DNA from 2 places in the Weissella soli genome. Region 2 is predicted to be linked to the other one. Evidence: riboswitches for the same ligand, from Rfam matches in the RefSeq annotation. Region 2 holds a riboswitch; the other holds the start of a gene.

Region 1 (12,265 bases), 420 kb from region 2:
GAATGAGGTTTTAAAAGAAGAATGGAATTTTGATGGTTTTGTCATGAGTGATTTCTTCTTTGGTATTAATGATACTGTTGCAGCAGCAAACGGCGGTCAAGATATGGAAATGTGTGGCACTGAGTTTTTTGGCCCTCGCTTGGTCAACGCTGTGCGTGAGGGTCAAGTATCGGAAAGTAAAATTGATGATGCAGCGCTACGAATTGTGCGCACTATTTTGGCTTTTACTCAAAATGATGATAAAGCCTACGGAACTGATGTTTTAGCTAATCAAGAACATGTGGCTTTAGCCTTACAAGCTGCACGTGAAGGGATTACGTTGATTAAAAATCAAAATGTCCTACCCTTAGATAAAAAAACAGATAAAAAAATTCTTGTTCTAGGTAAACTAGCTGAGAAAGAAAATATTGGCGATCATGGTTCTAGTCGTGTATATCCACCATACGTGGTTACCCCGCTTCAAGGACTTAGCAAAGTATCACCTGAAAGTGAGTTGATCTACTATAGTGGTGAAGATCTAGCACATGCTAAAGAACTTGCAGAGAAGGCAGACGCAGTCATCTTTGTTGTGGGTTATAATTACGACGATGAAGGTGAATATATCACTGAAGATCAAGAAAATAATTATACAGGTGCAGTTGGTGGTGATCGGACTAAATCACTCGGGTTACATGAAGATGAAGTAGCATTACTTAAAGCAGTCGGACCGGTCAATACTAATAGCATAGCAGTTCTAATTGGCGGTAATATGATTATGATGGAAGACTGGAAAGATACAATTGGAGCTATTATGATGGCCTACTATCCAGGAATGGAAGGTGGCACTGCGATTGCAGAAATTATCTTTGGTGATGTGAATCCAAGTGGTAAATTACCATATGTGGTTCCTTTCCAGGAGTCCGATCTGCCACAAGTTAACTGGGATACTGAAAGTCAATGGTACGACTACTATCATGGCTATACTAAGCTTGAAAAGGAAGGCACCGTGCCCTCAGTTCCATACGGATTTGGTCTCTCATATACAACTTTTGAAACTAGTGCTGCAAGATTTGAGGTTAAGAATCAATCGATCGAAGCACAGGTTACAGTTACCAACACTGGGGATCGTTCCGGTGATGAAATTATTCAATGCTATATCGGTTTTGAAAATTCATCAGTGGATCGTCCAGTTAAAATATTGAGAGGTTTTGAACGAGTCAACTTAGCTCAGGGTGAAAGTAAAACGGTTGCAATCACGGTACCGTTCGAAGAATTGACATGGTTTAATCCTGATACTGATCAATTTGAATTAGAATATATGGAGTATACAGTGTATATCGGTACAAGCTCAGCTAATGATGACTTGCTTGCAGGAATTGTAAGTTTACAGGGAGAAAGTTACGATGTCTAATTTAAAATTAAAAATTGGTATCGTCAGTATGCTGGCACTAAACTTATCTAGTGTAGTCATTGGATCAGCGATTGTGGCGATCTCGCAGTCTTTCCCCCATACCCCGATTTCGACCATCCAGTTACTAAGCACATTACCTGGATTAGGTGTATTATTATCGACTTTGGTTGCGGGACAATTAGCGATGAAATTCTCCAAAAAATATCTGGTATTGTTAGGAGTAGCGTTGGTGACCATTGCAGGGATGTTACCAGCTGTATGGCATAGTTCAGTTATTGGACTTTTGGCATGTTCGGTGGTGCTGGGTGTTGGCCTTGGCTTTATTACAACAATTAATCCAATGTTAGTCTCGGAATACTTTAAAGGCGAGGAGCAATCTAGTATTCTTGGTATGGGAAACGGTGTGACTTCTTTGGTAGGTATGGTGCTGATTGCTGCGGGTGGTGCTTTAGGTGCGACACATTGGTATAACCTATATTGGGTATTTGGAATTGGAATTTTGGTTTTCTTAGTGGTGCTAATCTGTTTACCTAAAGATTTACCACAAACACAGACTGAAGAGAATATCGGTAAGACGTCTACCTTATCAATTATTAAGGCATTTAATCCTTCTATAATGATGATATTTGTCGCAGTTGCCATCATGGGAATCGCTTACACATCTTACCTTTCAAATTTATCGATCGTAGTCAATTCTAAAGGGCTTGGTGGTACGAGTCTTACCGGTATCGTCAGTTCAATTGGGACAATTGGCGGTATCATTGCTGGATTTGGCTTTAAATTCATTAGAAAAATGAGCAAGCCTAACACATTGGCTTTTGGGTTTATTTGTCTTTTAGTAGCGTTATTCTTAGGAGAATTTGCCACTAATGCCTTTATGTTAATCATCGCAGGTTTGCTGTCTAACATTAGTATGGTTACGATCACTTCAACAGCGCCGTTCTTGGCCGCGATGATTTCGGAACCTTATCAAATACCAATGGTCATGTCCATTTATAGCTTTATTAATGGGTTAGCATCAGCTTTAGCTCCAAAAATTATTAGTTTATTGGGCATCTCGGCTGGTGGTCATTCCTTTATATTTGCAGGTGGTTTGTGTGGCATAATGGCTGCTACTTTACTTATTAGTCAATTTGGTAAGAAAGCAGAGGGTGGTCAATTAGTATCAAAGTAATCCAAACTCGCGATGACTTTGAACGGCATACTTGTTCTGAGGAAACAACTATTTGACTAGCTGCTTTCTGACAGTCGATTAGAATCCTATGATGAATTTAAAAAACGAGTGCTCAAGTGGGGACACTCGTTTTTTAAACAATTTCTTTAGTAAATAGCCGTATGGTTTGTCCAAAAATATTTGTAAACTGCGTCACCTCGGTAAATGCGAGGCGTTTTAGGAGGGCGATTGAAGCAGCATTGTTTCCATCAACTTCAGCCGTTATCGTGGTTTGGTGGTAGGTCTGTAGCAAGGCAAGCAAAGCAACGGTCATGATACCTTGATGTCGCCAATCAGGGTGCAAGAAATAGCTGATGACATGCGTCGTTTCAAGCCTTTGACTATCGATATCTTCGTCGAGAAAAATGCCACCAACAATGGTGTTGTCCACACGAATGGCAACAGATGGGGTGGCTAAGTAATGGGTAAAGAGGGTGTGTAAATTACCAGTGACTTGTAAGGCTGTGTTGATGCTTTCCTCGCTCAGTAATTGGATAAAAATCGTTTCATTGGCTGGTTGCCAAGACCGTAATTCCATGGGGTATCTCCTCGAATATGATACAGCTAGCGTACCAAATTTAAGATAATCTGCCTATCTGTTTGACATTCTGTTGAAAGTCCAGTAATATCAATATTTGTAAATTAAATATGACATAGAGGTCGCGATCAACATGAGTAGGTTCTGGAGCTGGCAAGCTTTGAAGGAATCAAAAGGGGCGGTTGCCGAAATGAATGGCTTGGCAAAGTCATTTGTTGGTCTATCCGTGAATAACGTATGGACTGTCGCAGCAAAATTAGTCGGCTGCGGAGCGCTATCGACAAAACTAACGTACTTGATGAGTCCGTGGTCTGTTGTTTAGCAGGCTACGGATTTTTTTGTTCGTTCTGATAGACCTCTCTGGAAGGAGAATTGGTAATGTCACAAGAATCAAATGGATTAAGGCGTACGTTGAAAACACGACACCTCTCAATGATTGCTTTAGGTGGAACGATTGGAACGGGGTTATTCTTGTCATCAGGAGCGACGATCTCGCAAGCCGGACCGTTGGGCGCGTTAACCGCTTATGCAGTCATGGGTGCGATGGTGTTCTTTCTTATGACCAGCTTGGGTGAAATGGCGACCCATAACCCAGTCTCTGGTTCGTTTTCAGTCTACGCAGACAAGTATGTTGAACCGGCGTTTGGCTTTGCTATGGGTTGGAATTATTGGTTTAACTGGGCCATCACGGTTGCGGTTGAAGCAGCGACCGTCGGCGTGGTCATGCAATATTGGTGGCCATCTATTCCTGGTTGGATTTGGGCCGGCGCAGTGTTGCTCTTGATTACCTTGATCAACCTGTTCTCAGCACGGGCCTATGGTGAAACAGAATTCTGGATGGCCTTGATTAAGGTGATTGCGGTCATTTTGTTCATGATTGTCGGTGTGCTAACCATCCTTGGGATCATGGGTAACCAACCAGATGTGGCCAACAACTTATCCGCAGATGGTCACCATGGTTTCATTGGTGGTGCGGCTGGTATTTTGTCAGTGTTTATGGTCGCTGGTTTTTCATTCCAAGGAACTGAAATGGTTGGGATTACTGCTGGTGAATCAGAAACACCAGAAACCTCAGTACCAAAGGCAATCTCACAAGTGTTCTGGCGAATCTTGTTGTTCTACATCTTAGCCATTTTTATCATTGGCGCAATTATTAACTATAAGGATCCATCATTATTAAAGGCTTCAGAATCAAATGTGGCCGTGTCACCATTTACGCTGGTGTTTAAGCAAGCAGGGTTTGCCCTGGCTGCCTCAGTAATGAACGCGGTCATCTTGACCTCAGTCATCTCGTCAGCTAACTCAGGCGTCTACGCTTCATCACGGATGTTGTGGTCAATGGCGCAAAAGGGGATGGCACCAAAAATTTTTGGTAAGACCAATACTCGTACCGGTATTCCTGTACCGGCCTTATTGTTGACAGTGGCCGTTGGTTTGTTCTCATTCCTGACAAGTGTTTTGGGACCAGACATCTACTACTACTTAGTCGCTGCTTCAGGGTTGACCGGATTTATTGCTTGGATTGGGATTGCGGTATCACATTATCGTTTCCGCCGGGCTTGGATCAAGCAAGGACATAGTGTTTCAGAATTACGTTACCATGCTAAGTGGTTCCCATTTGGACCAATTTTGGCTTTGATTTTGTCATTCGTCGTTGTGATCGGACAAGATACCAGCTCATTTGCCGGTTCAATCACGCATTGGAACTGGGAAGCGATTATTACGACCTACATGTCAGTACCATTATTCTTAGTGTTGTACTTTAGTTACAAAATCAAGAATAAGAGTCGGGTACGTAAGTTGGAAGATATCGATTTGTCATCTTCACACTCTGACGTTGAATAAAAAATATCACAAGATTAGCGACGAGCACCTCGAATATTCGGGGTGCTTTTTGTTAGCTCTGACAAAAAATATTTGTAATACTCTAAAAAAGAGTATTACAAGTGAATTTTTCACATAAGTAAATTTATAAAAATTAATTGTATCCGCTTTCATTATTGTGGCAATGCGTTACAGGCTATAAAGCCTAATTTGACGGGGATTTTCGCTTGTGAAATACCGCATATTTTAATGACATTTTTGCAGAAAAACGTTACAATAGTGCTAGTTAGGTATGTTATTTACCGACAAAATAAAAGGAGATTTTTCAAATCATGAAGAAGACCAAGATTGTTTCAACACTTGGACCTGCATCAAGCGATGTAGAGACGATTGCCAAGTTGATCGACGCCGGCGCCAACGTTATGCGTTTTAACTTCTCACACGGAGACCACGAAGAGCACATGGGTCGTATGAACGCTGTGCACGAAGCTGAAAAGGTTACTGGCAAGCGTGTCGGAATCTTGTTGGACACGAAGGGGGCTGAAATCCGTACTACTGTTCAATCAACTGGTAAGATCGAATTTAACATTGGTGATGTTGTTCGCATCTCAATGGATGATTCTTTGGAAGGTACCAAAGAAAAGATTGCGGTGACTTACCCAGGATTGTACGACGACGTGAAGGTCGGCGGTCATGTTTTGTTTGACGACGGTAAGTTGGACATGGTCATCACTGAAAAGGATGACGCAACCAAGGAATTAGTTACTGAAGTTCAAAACCACGGTTTGTTGGGATCACGTAAGGGTGTTAACGCCCCTGGTGTTTCAATTAACTTGCCAGGTATCACTGAAAAGGATGCGGATGACATTCGTTTTGGTTTGACGCAAGGTATTAACTACATCGCTGCTTCATTCGTTCGTAAAGCCGAAGACGTGTTGGAAATTCGTGCCATCTTGGAAGAGACTGGTAACGAACATGTTCAAATCATCCCTAAGATCGAATCTCAAGAAGGTATCGACAACATGGATGCAATCTTGGCTGTTTCTGATGGTTTGATGGTTCCTCGTGGTGACATGGGTGTTGAAATTCCAGCAGAAAATGTTCCTTTGGTTCAAAAGGAAATGATTCGCAAGATGAACGCGGCTGGTAAGCCAGTGATCACTGCGACTGACATGTTGGACTCAATGCAAGAAAACCCACGTCCTACACGTGCCGAAGCTTCCGACGTTGCTAATGCTGTCTTTGATGGTACTGATGCAACGATGTTGTCAGGTGAATCAGCTAATGGTGATTACCCTGTCGAAGCCGTTGCAACGATGGCCCGTATCGATGAAAAGGCTGAATCAGCCTTAGCTTTGAACGGCCGTCACGTTGATAACTTTGATGCGTCAGACACGACTGAATCAGTCGCTGCAGCCGTTGCCGAAGCAACTAAGAACATTGATATCAAGGCCATTGTGGCTTCAACTAAGTCTGGTTACACAGCTAAGTTGATCTCAAAGTACCGTCCAAATGCTGATATTTTGGCATTGACGTACGATGAGAAGGTTGAAAAGGGCTTGATGCTGTACTGGGGTGTGCAACCAGTTATCGCTGAAGCACCAGCTGACACTGATGCCATGATCGCAGCCGCCAAGAATTTGGCAGTTGAAAAGGGCTTGGCAGTCAAGGGTGATAAGATCATCGTGGTCGCTGGTGTTGCGGAAGCCGCTGGTTCAACTAACTTGATGACAATCCAAACAATCGACTAAACTTACTAATCAGCGCTACCCATATTATGGTTGATATGCTGGCGTTATCGGTAAGATTATTGAAGAGACGTACGTTAAAAGCGTGCGTCTTTTTTTGTGGCGTCAACTGACATATCAGCTACTTTTGGCATCGTGCCCCAAAATCATAATTGGCAGACACAAGGTAAAAACGGGCGTTGCAAACGCTTACAAAATGAGTTATGATAAAACCATAAATTGGATTGTAACCACGGCGGTGGGCAAAACCAAACGATTAGCGCATGATTTTTTTGTGGTTCCACGAAAGATATTATGGCGATTGTTTGGTTTTTATTTTTGGCATGAACGATGGTTGGACGGCGCTAGTGAATGATGGTTCAATAGCATTCACTAGCTGAAGTTAGGTCACCAGTGCGGCTGGTGCCCACTTACCCGGTATACAATACCAATGGTGATAGTCGGTTAAGCGTGAAACGTCAATTGTATTAAATAAGGAGAAAACATGGCTTATAGTAAACAAATTCCAACTGGATTTCCCACCGATTTTCTATGGGGTGGTGCCACCTCGGCGAGTCAATTTGAAGGTGGTTGGAATTTAGATAATAAAGGGCTGACACAAGCGGAAGTCACACCAAAATCTGAAGATCGACGGATGAATATTGCCGAAGCCACGTTGGCTTCAATTGAAGCAGCGGTGGCAGATACAACCGATGCCCGTTATCCAAAACGGCGTGGTGTTGATTTTTACCATCGCTATGAGTCAGATATTGCGCTACTAGCAGAGCTTGGCCTTAAAGCATTTCGTTTATCGATTGCCTGGGCGCGTATCTTTCCAAAGGGCACCGAAAGTGAACCCAATGAAGCGGGCTTAGCCTTCTACGATAAGATTTTTGATACGCTAAATAAGTATGGTATCGAGCCGATCGTGACGTTATCACACTATGAAATGCCGATTAACTTAACGATTGAACGTAATGGTTGGTTCGATCGGAAAACAATCGAGGACTTCACACGCTACACTGAAGTTGTCTTCCAAAGGTATCATGACAAGGTCAACTATTGGATGACCTTTAATGAAATTAACGCTGCCCAATGGGGCTTCCATGCTACGGGTGCGGTTGATTTTGGCCTACCTGAAAATGAACAATTAAGCATTCGGTATCAAGCAATTCATCATCAGTTTGTCGCCAGTGCCATTGCGGTACAACAAATTCATGCACTCGATCCCGATGCAAAGATTGGGATGATGTTGGCTCGCATGCAAACCTATCCATTAACCCCTAATCCAGCAGATGTTCAGGCAGCGCAATTAGCCGATCAATTGAATCTATTTTTCGCCGATGTTCAGGTTCGTGGTGAATATCCAGAGTATATGAATCGTTATTTTGCGGCGCATGACATTGTGTTAGATTTTGCGCCGGAAGATGAGGCCACTTTAGCAGCGGGTAAAGTCGATTATATGAGCTTTAGCTATTACACTTCTAGTACGACTAGCGTGGATACCCATGATGTGACCGATGCAAATATGGCCATGGCGGGTGTGAATCCCTATCTGAAAGCGTCCGACTGGGGTTGGCAGATGGACCCAGTTGGCTTGCGGATTACTTTAAATGAATTATGGGATCGTTATCGCAAACCGTTATTCATTGTTGAAAATGGTCTTGGGGCCGTTGATGAATTGACCAGTGATGGTCAAATTCATGATGATTATCGTATCGACTATTTGCAACAACACATTGAACAAATGAAGGAAGCCATTATCGATGGTGTTGATCTGATGGGTTACACCATGTGGTCACCAATTGATCTGATTAGTTTTAGTACTTCAGAAATGAGCAAGCGCTATGGGGTCATTTACGTTGATCAAGATGATGATGGTCAGGGTACCCTTGATCGCATCAAGAAGGACTCCTTCTTCTGGTATCAAGATGTCATTAAAACAAATGGCGAAAATTTGTAAATTAGATATTGTAAGCGTTTACAAAGTGAGTTATAATAAGATTATAAACTTGGATTGTTACCATGATAGTGGGCAAAACCAAACGATGAGTGCATAATATATTTGTTATTAGTTTAGCGATATTATGTCATTGTTTGGTTTTTATTTTTTGTTAAAGTGAGGTGAGGAACGGCTGTGCTGGTTAAAAAGATTTTTAATAATAATGTTTTACTAGCTGAGGAAGCCTCGCAAGAGCTGATTGTGATTGGTCGAGGGGTTGGCTTTCAACAGAAAATAGGTGGACAGATTGATGTGAGCAAAATCGAAAAATCGTATTATCCGCAAGATGACCAGTGGATAAAACTATTCAATGAATTGACAGATTCTATCTCATCGGAATATATCGAAATTGCGTCACATATTATTACAATGGCTGAAGAACATTTAGCGACAACTTTTGATGATTATTTACTCATTGGATTAGCCGATCATATTCAATATGCGGTGACACGTTGGCAAAGTAAGTTGCCGATTAAAAATGAGTTATTATGGGAAACGCAACATTTTTATCCAGAAGAGTATCATATCGGCGAGTTGGCGGTTGACTATATTGCAACACGGCTAAATATTAAATTACCAGTAGATGAAGTTGGGTTTATCGCTTTAAAATTTGTTGAAAAGCGCAATGGTCCGCAAGAAAATGAACGGGCCACGCAAATGATCCAACTCATCGAAGGTATCTTGACCATTATTCGTTATGAATTATTACCCAATATTGATGAATCAGAATTGAATTATCAACGATTAATCGTCCATTTACGTTTCTTTGTCGATCGTTTGCTAGGAAATCACGTGGAAGACGAAGTTGAAAATTCGTTTGATCGCGTGATGGCCGAGCATATGGCGCAACGCTATGTAGCCGCATTTACTTGTGCTCAACATGTGATTACTTATGTTGCCAAGCAAACGCGGCGACAGGTCAATGACAATGAAAAAGTTTATTTAACAATGCACTTGCAACGGATTTTGGATCACTAAGAATTAAATCACGGGATTGTTACTATTCAATTAGGCAAAACCCAAAAGACACATTTTTGAGTGGCGTCTTTTGGGTTTTTTATTTTAAAAAAAGAGGAATGAACATGGATTACGAAGGACTTGCTAAGGATATTTTAAAAGAAGTTGGCGGCAAAGAGAATATTAATACCGCCTGGCATTGTGCCACCCGGTTACGTTTTAAGCTAAAGGATGAGGACAAAGCGAATACAGAAAAAATTAACGACATGCCTGGTGTTGTGACAGTTGTTAAATCAGCTGGCCAATATCAAGTGGTCATTGGTAATTCAGTTGCCAAAGTGTTTGAGCCATTGGCCAAAGCGGCTGGCTTAGATGATGCTGATCAGCAAACAACGACTGACACAACCGAAAAAACCAAAGAAAGTCTTGTAAATCGGTTCATTAGCTTCATCTCAGGTGTATTTACGCCATTCTTGGGAGCGATGGCTGGTACGGGTGTGTTAAAAGGATTACTTGCATTGGCAGTTGCGGCTGGTTGGATGCAAACAACAAGTGGTACCTATCAAATCTGGTATGCCGCTGGGGATGCCTTCTTCTACTTCCTACCAATTTTCCTAGCATTTACAGCTGCCGCCCGGCTGAAAGTCAATCAATACGTGGCAGCGGCGTTGGCTGGGTCATTGCTTTATCCTAGCTTGGTAACGCTTTTGGCTGGATCAAAGCCCGTTGATTTTTTGGGCATCACCGTGGTGGGTACCACGTATAGTTCAAGTGTGATTCCGATTTTATTGGCCGTATGGCTATTATCATATGTGGAACCAGTGCTAGATAAAATGTTCCATGAATCAATTCGTAACATTCTTACACCAATGTTTAGTTTGGTTATCATGGTACCGTTGACCTTACTCGTTGTTGGACCACTAGGAACAGGTCTTGGTTCAATTTTGTCATCAGCAGTTGAAAGTGTCTACAATGTTGCTCCATATGTAGCTGGTGCTGTGCTAGGCGGATTCTGGGAAGTCTTTGTTATTTTTGGAATTCACTGGACTTTCGTGCCAATTATGACGAACAATATTGGTCAACTTGGTCATGATTATATGCTACCAATGTTGGCTGTTGCCGTCTTGGCACAGGCCGGAGCCGCTCTAGGTGTCTTCTTAAAGACTAAGGATCAGAAGATGAAGTCGTTAGCTGGATCAGCGGCTGTGACTAGTATCTTAGGAATCACTGAACCCGCAATTTATGGGGTTACATTGAAGTTGAAGAAGCCTTTCATTTTTGCCTCAATTGCCGGTGCGATTGGTGGTGCGATTGCTGGTATCGGTGGTGCACAAGCGACAGCATTCACTTTGCCTAGTATTTTAGCTTTACCAACTTATCTAGGTAAAGGATTCGTCAGTGTAGTCGTTGGTATTAGTATCAGTTTTGTTTTGGCTACTGTCTTGACTTATTTCTTTGGTGTTCCAAAGAGTGTTGATGTAGCAGAATCAGAAAAATTGACTGACTTCCATGAAGAACAAGTTATGGCGCCAGTCGCTGGCACAATTATTCCATTATCAGCTGTTAAAGATGAGGTCTTTGCAAGTGGTGCGATGGGTTCAGGAATTGCGATCGTGCCAGATTCAAATGATCTAGTGTCACCAGTTGACGGTACCGTCGTAGCGGTTTATCCAAGTAAGCATGCCGTGGGCTTGATTTCTGATAGCGGTGCTGAAATTTTGCTCCATGTTGGTATTGATACCGTACAGTTAAATGGTGAACATTTCGAGCAGTTTGTCCAACAGGGCCAGAAGGTCAAAGTTGGGGATAAGTTGTTGACATTTGATCGGCAAGCGATTGCTGCAGCCGGCTATGACACCACGGTGATGGTCATTGTCACAAATACGGCTAATTATCAGGTTGAGGAAACACAAGAAACCGCAGCTAGCAATCAATGGGTGCTTGCATTAAAGCCCCAAGTACAACCACAAGCTTAAGTTGAAAGCAGGCTGATTCATCAAAGATGATGATGCAGGCGTTTCAGGTAAATGGGTGTGCAGACTTAAAAAAATTAAGTTACTCAACAGATGACCACTTTTAGTGGTCGTCTGTTTGCTGTTTACTGTTTACCTGGTTAAGGCAGGGGGTAAAATTTTAAAAGATGACGAATATTGAAGTCGCAGGATAGTGGGTATGGTATGCTATATGTAATAAATGATGAACGAGGTACCCGATATGGCTTGGCAAGAAATTATTGTCGACACCCAAACGGAAGCTGTTGAAGCCGTTAGTAATATTTTGATGGAAGCTGGGGCTGAAGGAATTCAAATTGAGGACGCGGCCGATGTCCAAAATTTTGAACCAAATGATGCGACAGTCATGGTTGACTGGGATACGGTCGCCCACTTGGAAACCGGTGCTAAGGTGGCGGGTTATTTTATTGAAGATGTCAATTTGCCAGAAGTCATCCATGACGTACAGATGCGAGTACATGGCTTGGCAGCCTTTGGATTGGACGCGGCCCCTGGTTTGGTGCATACGACCAAGGTCGATGAGGAAAATTGGGCGACGGTGTGGCAAAAATACTATCATCCTGTCCGGGTGACGCGTTATTTGACGGTCGTGCCAAAGTGGG
Region 2 (12,265 bases):
TCAAATCATTACGACGTTTATCAGCATTGTTGGTCTTTTCGCGGTTGGGTTCTTCTGGGGACGGTCTTCGCGAACAAATGAAATTCTAAAGTTATCGGAAGAAATTGATGAATTAGAGCAAAAGACTCGTTGATTGGATTAGTTATTAATATTGGAATGGCATTCTGTGAGTGTTCTTTCTATGTTAGAAGTACGGTAAACTTTTCTGCGATAGTAAATATCAAAAAGAATTTGCGCAAAAGGCCTTGGTATTTAACCATGGCCTTTTTTGATGACGTAACCGAATAAGTGCGATGATTTGACTTTAACATTCTGGGGAACTTTTTTGGGGACTTGGTGCTATTCTTTGTTTCGTTCAAAGGTCACCTAAATCGTACAAATTAGCAATTTGACAGCAGTACTACATATTCGCACTGTGTTTATACGCAAAAAGTCGGCTTTTTTTAATTATTTAGACTTATCAAAAGGATGTCCGCGTAAGCCATCTTTTCATCGCCAATAATGAGCCAATCATATTACCAGCGTAAAGGATTAAGGTTCCGGCAAGATAATTTTGACGACGAATCCGTGTGGCCACTTGATCGGCCAGTTCACGAATCATAATTTCTAAATCTCGCCGTCGTTGATGCAAAATTACGCAAAGAGAAACAACAATATAATTTACCCATTCATATTGGTGAAAATTGTTGGATTGGGGCAGGGACGGTGATTGTGCCTGGTGTCAGGATTGGGGATAACACTGTTATCGCAGCGGGTAGCGTCGTTACCAAGGATATACCTGACAATGTGGTAGCCTTTGGGGTTCCATGTAAAGTACAAAAAGAAATTACACCTGACATGAAAGATCATTATAAAGTGTTGTAATCCAACTCCTAGATGGGCAAATTGGACAAAACTTAGAGCTTAAAAGATATAAAAACGGGTTGAAGTAGATCAACATGCAGGAACTTGTCACTGTTGTCCTGTATCTGGTATTTTTATAAAAAGAAAAGAGCCAAGTAGCAACAGCTGCTTGGCTCTTAATCTAATATCTCAAGGATGCTTAAACGTTGTTTTTTCGATGCGGACAGCTGTACCATAAGCTGTGACCGAGTCACCGATACTTGCTGATGATGAATCAAAACGCATCATGATAACAGCATTAGCACCCAATGCCCGCGCTTCATCCTTTAAACGTCTGATAGCAGTATCACGGGCAGCATGTTGTAATTTAGTATATCCTTTGATTTCCCCACCAACAATCGTTTTAAAGGACTGCCCAATAGTTGAAAAAACATTACGCGACCGCGTTGTCAGGCCAAATACTTCGCCATAAGTCTCTGTCACATGATAGCCGGCAACATTTTCAGTCGTAGTGATTAAAATTTCTTGCATGATTACGCCCCTTATAGCTTTTAACGTGAGTCCCATCTGCACGTAAAATACGCATTAAAAAATGACTTATTTAGTAAGTTCAATGCCTTTGCCCAAGAGATTGTCGATACATTCAGCATAATAATCATCATTATGCTCAGGATAAATCGGTGTGGTTAGCGCGACGATAGCTAACGTAGAGTAGGCTGGTGTTTTGGTGCCGCGGTAGAGTGGATTAAACCAATTTTGGTTAGGAACATAGCCCCGAGCAAGCATTTCTTGCATCACTAATTCATGGTATTGAAATAGTTTGTATGGTGAATATTTAAAAACATAGTCGACAGTTGCGTGTTTTTTACCCCAGCCACCACCACGAAGAGCGCAACATTCGCGATGTTGCCCTAAGAGTTGTTGGCGGGGTAGTTGCTTAATTAATTTCTCGTGCCATAATCGCATTTTATGGGCCTTCCTTGTAACCTTGTTTGGTCAGATGATCTTGAAAAAAGGGAATTTGTTAGCGCACTTTTTACAAATTGATAATAATTTTTCCGCGTGCGTGATGTGATTCGATGCGCGCATGGGCTGCTTGAATGCCACTAGTGGTCAGCGGGTATTGTGAATCAATGATTATTTTTAACTGATCATTTGCGATATAATCTGCCAATTGTTGTAGGTCTTGACCGTTTGGTTGTAGCCAGCCAGTGGCAATTATTTTAGCTTCATTTTGTGCCCGTTGGGTTTGTTCCGGTGAAAGACTGGCAGAAATAGTAATTAAGCGCCCACCCGACGATAAAATATCCATACCACCATCGATATCACCAATCGTATCTAAGACAGCATCATAGTCTGATAGGGTATCTTGGATGGCATGCTTATGATAATCAATAGCAATATCAGCACCCAATTGTTGCACTAAGGCAATATTGGATCCACTGACAGTGGTGGCGACTTGCGCTCCCATTAATTTTGCTAGTTGGATAGCAAAAATACCAACACCACCAGCACCAGCCTGAATTAAGACCTTTTTACCCGGGCCAATTTGTAATGCCCGTAACATTTGGAGGGCGGTCTCACCAGCTAAAGGAACGGCGGCGGCTTCAGAATCTGTTAAATTATCAGGTATCTTAGCCAATTGGTTGGTATCAACGGCCATGAATTCGGCGTAAGATCCGAAGCGACCAGTCACATCATTTGCAGGACGAGCAAAGACACGTTGACCAATTGAAAAATCGGTGACATTTTTTCCTATTGCGATGATTTCTCCTGCAACGTCCCAACCAAGGACCACTGGAAATTGCCATTGAAACCTACCACTAAGCAATCCTTGCCGGGCTTTGTAGTCGATCGGATTGACACTCGTCGCAGAGATAGCCACGAGGACTTGATCATCATTGATCGATGGTGCTGGATAATCTGATACAACCTGTAGCTCTGTTTTGTCTCCAAAATTTTTAATGATAGCAGCTTTCATTACGCTTATTCCTTTTCTTATGAACATTGTGTCACCACAATCAATGTCTTGTTATTTGTATAAAATTTGTTGTCCGTCGGTTATAAATTGCGGGATCAACTGTTATCTATATTGTAGTTTAGTTTTATATGTTTGAGCAGCCTGACTGTCTTTTTTAAAGAAAACAAAGATAAGGGGGAAAATAAAGCTTAATTAAGGATGCTGTCAAACATAATTAAGCGGTGTTAGTTTGATGATAATGCGAACAAAAACCCCTGATCGCACTGCAAAATAGGCGGCGCGATCAGGGGTTTTTGTTGATTTCGTGTTAGAGGTTAGTAAACTTGTTCATAAATTACTTTCACGGCGGCATCCACTTGATCAGCAGGCAAACCAAGCATCACGCTAATCCGTGAAGCTCCTTGGTTGACCATCGAAATATTGATGCCAGCTTCAGTGAGCGGTTCGATGATGTTAGCGACGGCACCGTGCATTTCTTGCATCCCCTCACCAACGACCATGATCAAGGCGTAATCGGTATGCCATTCTAAAATATCGGGCTGGATTTCTGTGCGAATGTCAGCAATCATGGCTTCAAATTGGGCACGTGAAGTGAGTGACTTATCGAAAATAATCGATAAATCATCAATTCCGGTCGGCATATGCTCATATGAGATGCCATGTCGATACAAGATATCTAACAGGCGTCGGGTGAAGCCAATTTCCTTATTGAGCAAGTAGCGGTGTAGATACAACGTTGCAAACCGATCGTCGCTGGCAATCCCCGTAATGGCGTGGGTCGTCGCAATTTCATTTTCGGGCACAATGAGGGTGCCCGGTGCTGCTGGTTCGTTGGTGTTACGGACGTTGATTGGGATGCCCGCCTTAATAACCGGGACAATTGCCTCATCGCTGAAAACGGCAAAACCCGCGTAGGCCAGTTCACGCATTTCACGATACGTCATTTTCGCGATGGGGGCAGGATTGGCCACGATTTTTGGACTGACAGCATAGATTGAAGACACGTCTGTGAAATTTTCGTAGACAGTAGCCTTCAACCCACGTGCCAAAATGGCCCCCGTAATGTCTGAACCACCACGTTTAAAGGTATTCATGTAACCATGTTCGTCGTAGGCAAAGAAGCCGGGGACCACGATGATTTCATCACTGGCCAGTGTAAACCAAGCCATTTTTTGGTAACTGATTTCAGCTAGCGTGGCGGCACGGGGGGCACCCGTTGTCTGCATACCAAGTTCTTTGGGTGATACAAAACGAGCATTATGGCCAGTTGCCTGTAAAATAAATGCGATTAGTTGGGCATTCAATAGTTCACCGTGCCCAGCAAAAGCGGCGTAGAGGTAATCAAACGAAGGGTAGTGCTGTTTGGCCAAATGCTGTAATTGCTCAATAATTTTGGGCATGATGGCAGTACTATCGACGTGGAAATAGGTCGCAATTGCTTGATAACGCGCTGCAATTTCAGCCACGATGGCTTGCGTATCATCGCCGTTGATGGCAGCTTGCGCGTATTGCAACAATAGATCAGTGACTTTGGTGTCGCCGGAAAAACGCTTGCCGGGAGCTGATACAGTCACTACTTGGCGGGTTGCATCAGCATCAATGATGGCGATAACTTTCTCTAATTGGGGGCCATCAGCTAGTGAAGTTCCCCCAAATTTAATAACTTTCATGTGCTTAAGTCCTTTTGGGAATGTATTGAAGTCTATTTAAGAGTAAGAAAATTAAAATGTCAAGATTGACACTCATTTTAATGCGTGTTATTCTCATTACAACTTAATGTTTGATAGAGGTCGCGAAAGACAAGAGTAAGTTCATGGAACCATGCCAATGGTGTTGAAATGAAGTGAAAGGGGATTTTGCCGAAATTGATTTGTGTGGCAGCAAATTAATTGGGCCGTTAATGAATAGTTAACGGACTGTCGCTGTAACCCAGCGGAGTGCTATCGGATGGTCCACGTTAACGATTTTTTATGCGTTCATGAGGCTGTGCGGCAGTGCACACTCATGGACGTTTTTTTGTACCCTGAGCGTGCACGTGCTTCTTCAAACAAAAAATAATGAATGGGGCAAACACATGGTAGTCGGATATTCAAGACCAACAAAAATTACAATTTCGCAGCACGCAGTCACCCATAACGTTAATGAAGTACGACAGGCGACAGGTGCGCGTATGATTTTTCTCGCTCTGAAGGCCAATGCGTATGGCTATGGCCTCTTGGAAATGGGCCAGGCAGCAGAACGCGCTGGAGTAGACGGAATTGGCGTGGCCATTTTGGAAGAGGCGTTGGCCTTACGTGAAGCGGGAATCGCCATGCCAATCTTGATTATGGGCATCGTTGATCCAAAGTATGCGCAAGTCATGGCAGAGAATAATATTATGGCAACCGTGAGTGATCTGGCTTGGCTTGAACAAGCACAGGCGGTGATGGACGGCCGGACGCGCCTCCTGATCAACGTCGCAGTGGATACGGGCATGACCCGCATTGGTGTCCGGTCGCAAGAAGCGTTACATGAATTGATTGATTACATTAAAGGCGCACCTGATTATTTCGTTTACCAAGCGATTATGACACACTTTGCAGAATCTGATTCCCTTAACAATGATTATTTTCATTATCAATTGGCTAATTGGGAACGGTTGACCGCGGGGATTGAATTACCTCCTATGGTGCATATCGCGAATTCAGGGGCCGCCATGTATCACGCCGATGAAATTCCTACGGATGTGGTGCGCGTTGGCACCGTGGTCTATGGCGTTGAACCATCCCGGGGGCAAGTGCGACCAGCCAATTATCTGGAACCAGTCCTTGGACTCGAAAGTGCGTTAGTCTATGTCAAGCAAATGCCAGCCGGTGTCGGCGTCTCATACTCGCATACGTATACAACCCATGCTGGTGAGTGGATTGGCACAGTCCCAATTGGTTATGGGGATGGCTTATCACGGAACCTACAAGATTTCGGGGTCATCATCAATGGTCAGCGGGCACGCATCGTCGGCCAGATTGCCATGGATCAACTCATGGTCTCACTACCAGAAGAGGTTCCCGTTGGCACTAAGGTCACATTTATTGGTAAAAACGGTGGGTTAGAAAACACCCTTGAAGATTTTAGTGACCATGCGGGCTTGGCACCGTGGGTGGTAACCACCTCATTACAAGAACGTATCAAGCGTGAACTCGTTGATTAGTTAGAAGGAGAACAGATATGACAACCCCTTATGAAGTAAGTGAAGAAGGCGAATTGAGCATCGGTGGGATCACGGCGAATGCATTGGCAGCTGAATTTCAAACACCGCTCTACGTCTATGACGTGACGAAAATTCGACAGTCGATGCGCGCCTTCCAGCAAGTGTTTGATGAAGAACAGATTGATTACGTGGTGAGTTTTGCTTCCAAGGCCTTTGCGACAACGGCGATGTACGAAATTGCCGCCCAGGAAGGGATTCATCTGGATGTTGTTTCCGGCGGTGAAATTGCCACGGCTTTGAATGCGAACTATCCAATGGCCCATGTGTCATTTAATGGTAATAACAAGTCGGAAGCTGAATTAATCATGGCCTTAGACAATGGTCTAGGGACAATTATCGTAGATAACCTTTATGAATTGAACATGTTATCTGAATTGGCTGCTGAACGGGGTATCGTGCAAAATATTTTGCTGCGTATCACACCAGGTATTGAAGCCCATACCCATGAATTTATTCAAACTGGTCAGACTGATTCAAAATTTGGCTTTGATGTCGACAGCGGTCAAGCTGAAGAAGCTTACCATATCGCCAGCGGGACCGCGTCATTGCATGTGCTGGGTGTGCATGCTCACATCGGCTCACAAATTTTTGATGTCACGGGGTTTGAAGCTGCTGCTGAAAAATTAGTGGCTATCGTCCATGATTGGGGCTTTGATCCTGAAGTGATTAATACCGGTGGTGGCTTTGGTATTCGCTATACCGACGAAGATCACCCTAAGCCGGCTAGTGAATTTGTCACGGCCATCATCGCTAAGATTCGGGAAAAGACGGGTGCCTATGGCATGCCGATGCCGGCCATTTGGATTGAACCTGGCCGCTCAATCGTTGGTGAGGCTGGGACGACCTTGTACACGATTGGCTCACGCAAGGATGTACCTGGCATTCGTTCGTATTTGGCCGTTGATGGGGGCATGGGTGATAATATTCGACCAGCAATGTACCAGGCCAATTATGAGGCGGTGTTGGTTGATCAACTAGACGCGCCAACGGAACAGGTCGTGCGGGTTGCGGGTAAGTACTGTGAATCGGGGGATGTTTTGGTCTGGCAACAAGCCTTGCCTAAGACAAAGCCCGGGGATGTCCTAGCTGTTCTTTCAACGGGTGCCTATGGTTACTCAATGGCTTCAAATTACAATCGTAACCCGATTCCAGCCGTTGTCTTCGTGGAAGATGGCGAGGCCAAGGAAGTGGTTGCGCGTCAAACTTATTCCGACATCCTGCGCTTGGACCGGCATTACATTTAATATTATAGAAGAAAGTGGAGAAATAACATGGCAGAACTAGATGCACAATCAATCATTAACTATATTGCAACCGCACCCAAGAAAACGCCGGTTAAGGTGTACATTGCTGGTGAATTAACTGGTTTGGAAATTCCTGATGGCGTGGAGGCATTTCTAGAAGTGTCAACGGGCGTGCTTTTTGGTGATTTGGCAGTCATTCGGCCGTTATTAGCAAGTCCAGCGATTACGCAAAGCCATCTTGAAATCTTGGCCCGTAATTCAGGGGTACCCTTGTTGGACTACGATGATATCAAGGCCCGCATTGAACCAGGCGCTGTGATCCGTGAACAAGTCCGCATCGGTGATAATGCGGTGATTATGATGGGTGCTATCATCAATATCGGGGCGGAAGTTGGCGCAGGGACCATGATCGATATGGGGGCCGTTTTGGGTGGTCGTGCCATCGTCGGTAAGCATAGTCATATTGGTGCCGGCGCCGTCCTAGCTGGTGTCGTTGAGCCAGCGTCAGCCACACCGGTGATTATTGAAGATAACGTCTTAGTTGGTGCCAATGCGGTGGTCATCGAGGGTGTCCATGTTGGCGAGGGTGCCGTAGTTGCGGCTGGTGCGATTGTGACCAAAGATGTGCCAGCACATACTGTGGTGGCTGGAGTACCTGCCCGGGTCATCAAGGAAATTGATGCTAAGACGGAAGCTAAGACGGCTTTGATCGATGCCTTGCGCACACTAGATTAGGAGCATCTGCATGGTATGGACAACTGAAGAACTAATTCGGGTGCGTCGTGCACTCCATGCCATGCCCGAATTAGCGTTACAAGAATATGAAACACACCGGTACTTGTTAAATGAAATTAGCCAATTGAATCAAGATTGGTTAACTATTCGAACTGTGCCAGAAGTGCCCACTGCAATTTTGGTACGCCTGCAGGGAACCCACCCTACCCGCACGATCGGTTACAGGGCGGACATGGATGCGTTGCCGATTGAAGAGGCTACGGGCTTACCCTTTAGTTCCCGGCATGCCGGGGTCATGCATGCATGTGGTCATGATATTCATATGACTGTTGGGCTGGGGATTCTAGCATACTTTGCCGAACAACAACCGAAAGACAATTTAATTTTCTTTTTCCAACCGGCTGAGGAAGCTGACTTTGGGGGTAAACATGTCTACGATTTAGGGGTCTTTAGTGGTGAATGGCGCCCAGATGAATTCTACGGGCTACATGACAATCCACAGTTACCGACTGGTCAAATTGCGACTCGGCCGGGGACCTTGTTTGCGGGGACTACTGAAATTCATGTGACCTTTACCGGAAAGGGTGGCCATGCAGCCTTCCCACAAGATAGCAATGATGCCATCGTCGCCGGCGCAGCGTTTGTCAGTCAGGTACAAACAGTGGTGTCGCGCAATGTCGATCCTGTTCAAGGAGGCGTGGTGACACTGGGGACCTTCCAAGCAGGTACCGCCGGTAATATTATTGCGGAAACGGCCCATCTAGATGGCACGATTCGCGCCTTTACACAAACGAATTTGGTAAACATGCAACAGCGTGTCCGCACAATTGCTGAGGCCATTGGCACGATGTATGGCGTGCAGGTTGATTTGGAACTGATTCAAGGTGGGTATATGCCCGTCGAAAACGATGCGACATTGGCGCAACTCATGATTGATTACTTTCAAGCAGATCCCACGGTCGCTTTTGCAGATATTGCGCCAGCGATGACGGGTGAGGACTTTGGCTTCTTACTACAGCAATTTCCTGGGGTGATGTTTTGGTTAGGCGTTGGTGATCCAGACCATCCCCTACATCATGCCAAAATGAGTCCCAATGAAGGGGCTTTAGCGGCTGGGGTAGATGCGATGGTTGGCTTTTTGAATTATCGAATGGAGCAATAACATGTATAACGATATTGAATTGATTACGGCAATTATCACGCCGTTTACCACGGAAGATACGATTGATTATCCGGCACTGGATGCCTTAACGGACAAGTTACTGGCAGAAGGTACGCAAGGCTTTGTGATTGGTGGGACCACTGGTGAGTCACCAACGTTGACCCATGCTGAAAAGTTGGCATTATATGCACATTTCGCGGCCTTCGTCGGTGATCGTGGCCCGGTTATTGCCAATGTCGGGGACAACAACACAGCTAATTCAGTTGCTTTGGCTGCGGAAGTCAGTGCTATTAGTGGGGTTGATGCGCTGTTGGCCGTGACCCCATATTATAGTAAGCCCAGTCAAAAGGGGATGATTGCGCACTTTAGCGCCATCGCTGATGCCGCCACTGTCCCAGTGATGTTGTATAACATCCCCGGCCGTTCTGCTGTTGGGTTGACGAATGAGTCAGTGATCACCTTAGCGCAACACCCTAATATTAATGCGGTGAAGCAAGTCACCACCATTGATGATATTGCTTATCTGGTCGAACATGCACCAGCCGACTTTTATGTCTACTCAGGTGAGGATGCACAAACATTAGCAGTCAAGGCGATCGGTGCCACGGGGACCATTTCAGTGGCTGCACATCTGTACAGCCCTGAAATTACGGCCCTCTATCAAGCATTGGCAGCAGGTGATATCCAAGAGGCTGGCCGTTTACAACGGTGGTTGACACCACGGATGAACGCTTTGTTTGCCTATCCATCTCCAGCACCGGTCAAGGCCGTGCTGGCCTTAGATGGTTTGGTGGCTAACACAACGCGCTTGCCGATTTTACCACTTGATGAAGCGGAAACGGCAGATATTTTACAACGATTGGGGCGTGACTAATGCAACGAGTAATACTAGCCGGTGGCTTTGGCAAGATGGGGTTGGCCATTCAAGAAAAGCTTGCTGCAACACCAGATATCGAAATTGTCGGAATTGTTAGTGGCCACGCGCATGCCAGTGCGTTGCCCGTCTTTACCAATTTGGCTGACGTTAATGTGGCGGCAGATGTGTGGTTGGATGTGACAACCCCCGCCACGGTTGCCGAAAATGCGAAGTTTGCCTTAGCGCAGGGGATGGACGTGGTGATTGGTACGAGTGGCATCGCAGAGGCGGACTTAGCAGAGTTAACCACACTGGCGACAACGCATGAGCGCCATGTCCTGGTTGTACCAAATTTTGCTTTATCAGCCGTGTTGTTGATGCAGTTTGCCCAACAGGCTGCAAAATATTTTCCGGACGCTGAGATTTTGGAAATTCATCATCCTGGTAAACTAGATGCGCCATCTGGCACGGCGAAAACCACGGCAAGTTTGATTGCGGCTGCCCGGACTGCAACCGCCCAAGCACCGGTGACTGATTTAGCAGCGCGGGGTGACTTGATTGAAGGCATTCCAGTGCATGCCATGCGTTTACCGGGTTTCGTGGCCGAAGAGGAAGTGGTTTTCAGTGGGATTGGTGAGAGTTTACGGATTAAGCAGACCTCATTTTCACGGGAATCCTTCATGAATGGCGTGGTATTAGCAGTGCAAAACGTAGTTACCGTGTCAGGGTTAGCGGTTGGCTTAGATAAAGTTTTGTAGTAGACATAGAAAGAAGAATGAATATGACAGAAGCAGCAGGATATAATGTGGCCATTCTTGGCGCCACGGGGGCGGTTGGCACACGCTTGATCGAGCAATTGAGCCAATCAACCATTCCAGTCAAGTCACTGAAGTTGTTGGCTTCAGCGCGCTCGGCTGGCCAAACGCGCACTTTTCGCGAGCAAGCCATCGTGATCGAAGAAGCGCAACCAGCATCTTTTGAAGGCATTGACCTCGTATTGGCTTCAGCTGGCGGTTCTGTTTCAGCGGCCTTGGCACCCGAAGCGGTTAAGCGGGGGGCCGTCGTCGTCGATAACTCCTCATTTTGGCGGATGCATGACGATGTCCCTTTGGTCGTCCCTGAAGTGAATGAACAAGCCCTTTACGAGCACCATGGCATTATCGCCAACCCAAACTGCTCGACCATTCAGATGGTGGTGGCCTTGGAACCAGTGCGCCAAGCATATGGGCTTAATCAAATCATTGTGTCAACCTATCAAGCGGCTTCGGGGGCTGGCCAAACAGCCTGGAATGAACTAAATGCGGAGGCTACGCAACATTTGGCTGGTGAAACGATGACCGCTGATATCTTGCCAGTCAAAGGGGCGCAACACCATTACCCATTGGCCTTCAACTTGTTGCCACAAATTGATGTGTTTGAAGAAGAAGATTACACGCATGAAGAATGGAAGATGATTCGTGAAACGAAGAAGATTATGTTGGGTGATAAGTTCTCCAAGGACATCAAGGTGACGGGAACGGCGGTACGGGTACCAATCGGTATCGGCCACGGCGAGTCAATCTACTTTGAGGTGAGCGATGCTGAAAAGGCGAACGTTGCCGGCATTCGGCAAGTGTTATCAACAGCAGATGGGGTCGTCTTGCAAGATGATCCAGCCAACCAACTATATCCACAACCACTCAATGCTGAGGGGAAGCGGGAAACCTTTGTGGGCCGCATCCGCCGTGACGTAGAAAATGACGGTTCTTTCCATATGTGGGTGGTCGCCGATAACTTGCTTAAGGGTGCAGCTTGGAACACGGTACAAATCGCTGAACGCTTAGTTGCGCTGGATTTGGTACATGTACCAGCGAATGTCACGATTCCTGGCCCAAAAGCCGAATAATTTATAAAAATTTATAGATAAAGTTTGTTTATTGTATTGTATCGCCAAGTTTTTTTCTATATACTAAATACAATGAATTACCGTCAAGGCGGTTTGAAAGAGGAGATAATTATGCCAGCAACACTTTCTGCATTGAGTGAAACTTACAATCATCGTTTGGCGGCTATTTTGCCATCACCAATCCGGGTCATCGACAGTGAATTCGCCCAGATTCCAGGAATCCTGCGTTTGACTTTGGGTGAACCGGACTTTGCGGTACCGGCGCATATCAAGGAAGCGGTGAAGCGCGCCGTTGACGCGGATGATTCACAC

What was found. Region 2 has a riboswitch for lysine ahead of alr (alanine racemase). Riboswitches for the same ligand answer to the same signal wherever they lie in the genome.
Region 1: it holds a riboswitch for lysine, as region 2 does, so the genes downstream of both, WSWS_RS02305 (amino acid permease) here and alr (alanine racemase) in region 2, are expected to answer to the same signal.

The regions. Positions count from the first base shown of each region.
Region 1 covers NZ_CP017326.1:479,021-491,285, forward strand. The annotation lists gene WSWS_RS02285 (beta-glucosidase) at 1-1,390, shown strand, start outside; gene WSWS_RS02290 (MFS transporter) at 1,383-2,564, shown strand; gene WSWS_RS02295 (GNAT family N-acetyltransferase) at 2,698-3,141, opposite strand; lysine riboswitch at 3,250-3,426, shown strand; gene WSWS_RS02305 (amino acid permease) at 3,520-4,986, shown strand; gene pyk (pyruvate kinase) at 5,298-6,716, shown strand; gene WSWS_RS02320 (glycoside hydrolase family 1 protein) at 7,198-8,655, shown strand; gene WSWS_RS02325 (PRD domain-containing protein) at 8,830-9,672, shown strand; gene WSWS_RS02330 (beta-glucoside-specific PTS transporter subunit IIABC) at 9,777-11,627, shown strand; gene prmA (50S ribosomal protein L11 methyltransferase) at 11,866-12,265, shown strand, end outside.
Region 2 covers NZ_CP017326.1:902,309-914,573, reverse strand. The annotation lists gene WSWS_RS04300 (hypothetical protein) at 1-133, shown strand, start outside; gene WSWS_RS08165 (hypothetical protein) at 461-601, opposite strand; gene WSWS_RS04295 (LbetaH domain-containing protein) at 706-864, shown strand; gene WSWS_RS04290 (heavy metal-binding domain-containing protein) at 1,033-1,374, opposite strand; gene WSWS_RS04285 (TIGR02328 family protein) at 1,441-1,809, opposite strand; gene WSWS_RS04280 (NADP-dependent oxidoreductase) at 1,880-2,824, opposite strand; gene WSWS_RS04275 (aspartate kinase) at 3,139-4,494, opposite strand; lysine riboswitch at 4,601-4,775, shown strand; gene alr (alanine racemase) at 4,899-6,011, shown strand; gene lysA (diaminopimelate decarboxylase) at 6,029-7,315, shown strand; gene dapD (2,3,4,5-tetrahydropyridine-2,6-dicarboxylate N-acetyltransferase) at 7,343-8,050, shown strand; gene WSWS_RS04255 (N-acetyldiaminopimelate deacetylase) at 8,061-9,212, shown strand; gene dapA (4-hydroxy-tetrahydrodipicolinate synthase) at 9,214-10,086, shown strand; gene dapB (4-hydroxy-tetrahydrodipicolinate reductase) at 10,086-10,826, shown strand; gene WSWS_RS04240 (aspartate-semialdehyde dehydrogenase) at 10,850-11,953, shown strand; gene WSWS_RS04235 (aminotransferase class I/II-fold pyridoxal phosphate-dependent enzyme) at 12,065-12,265, shown strand, end outside.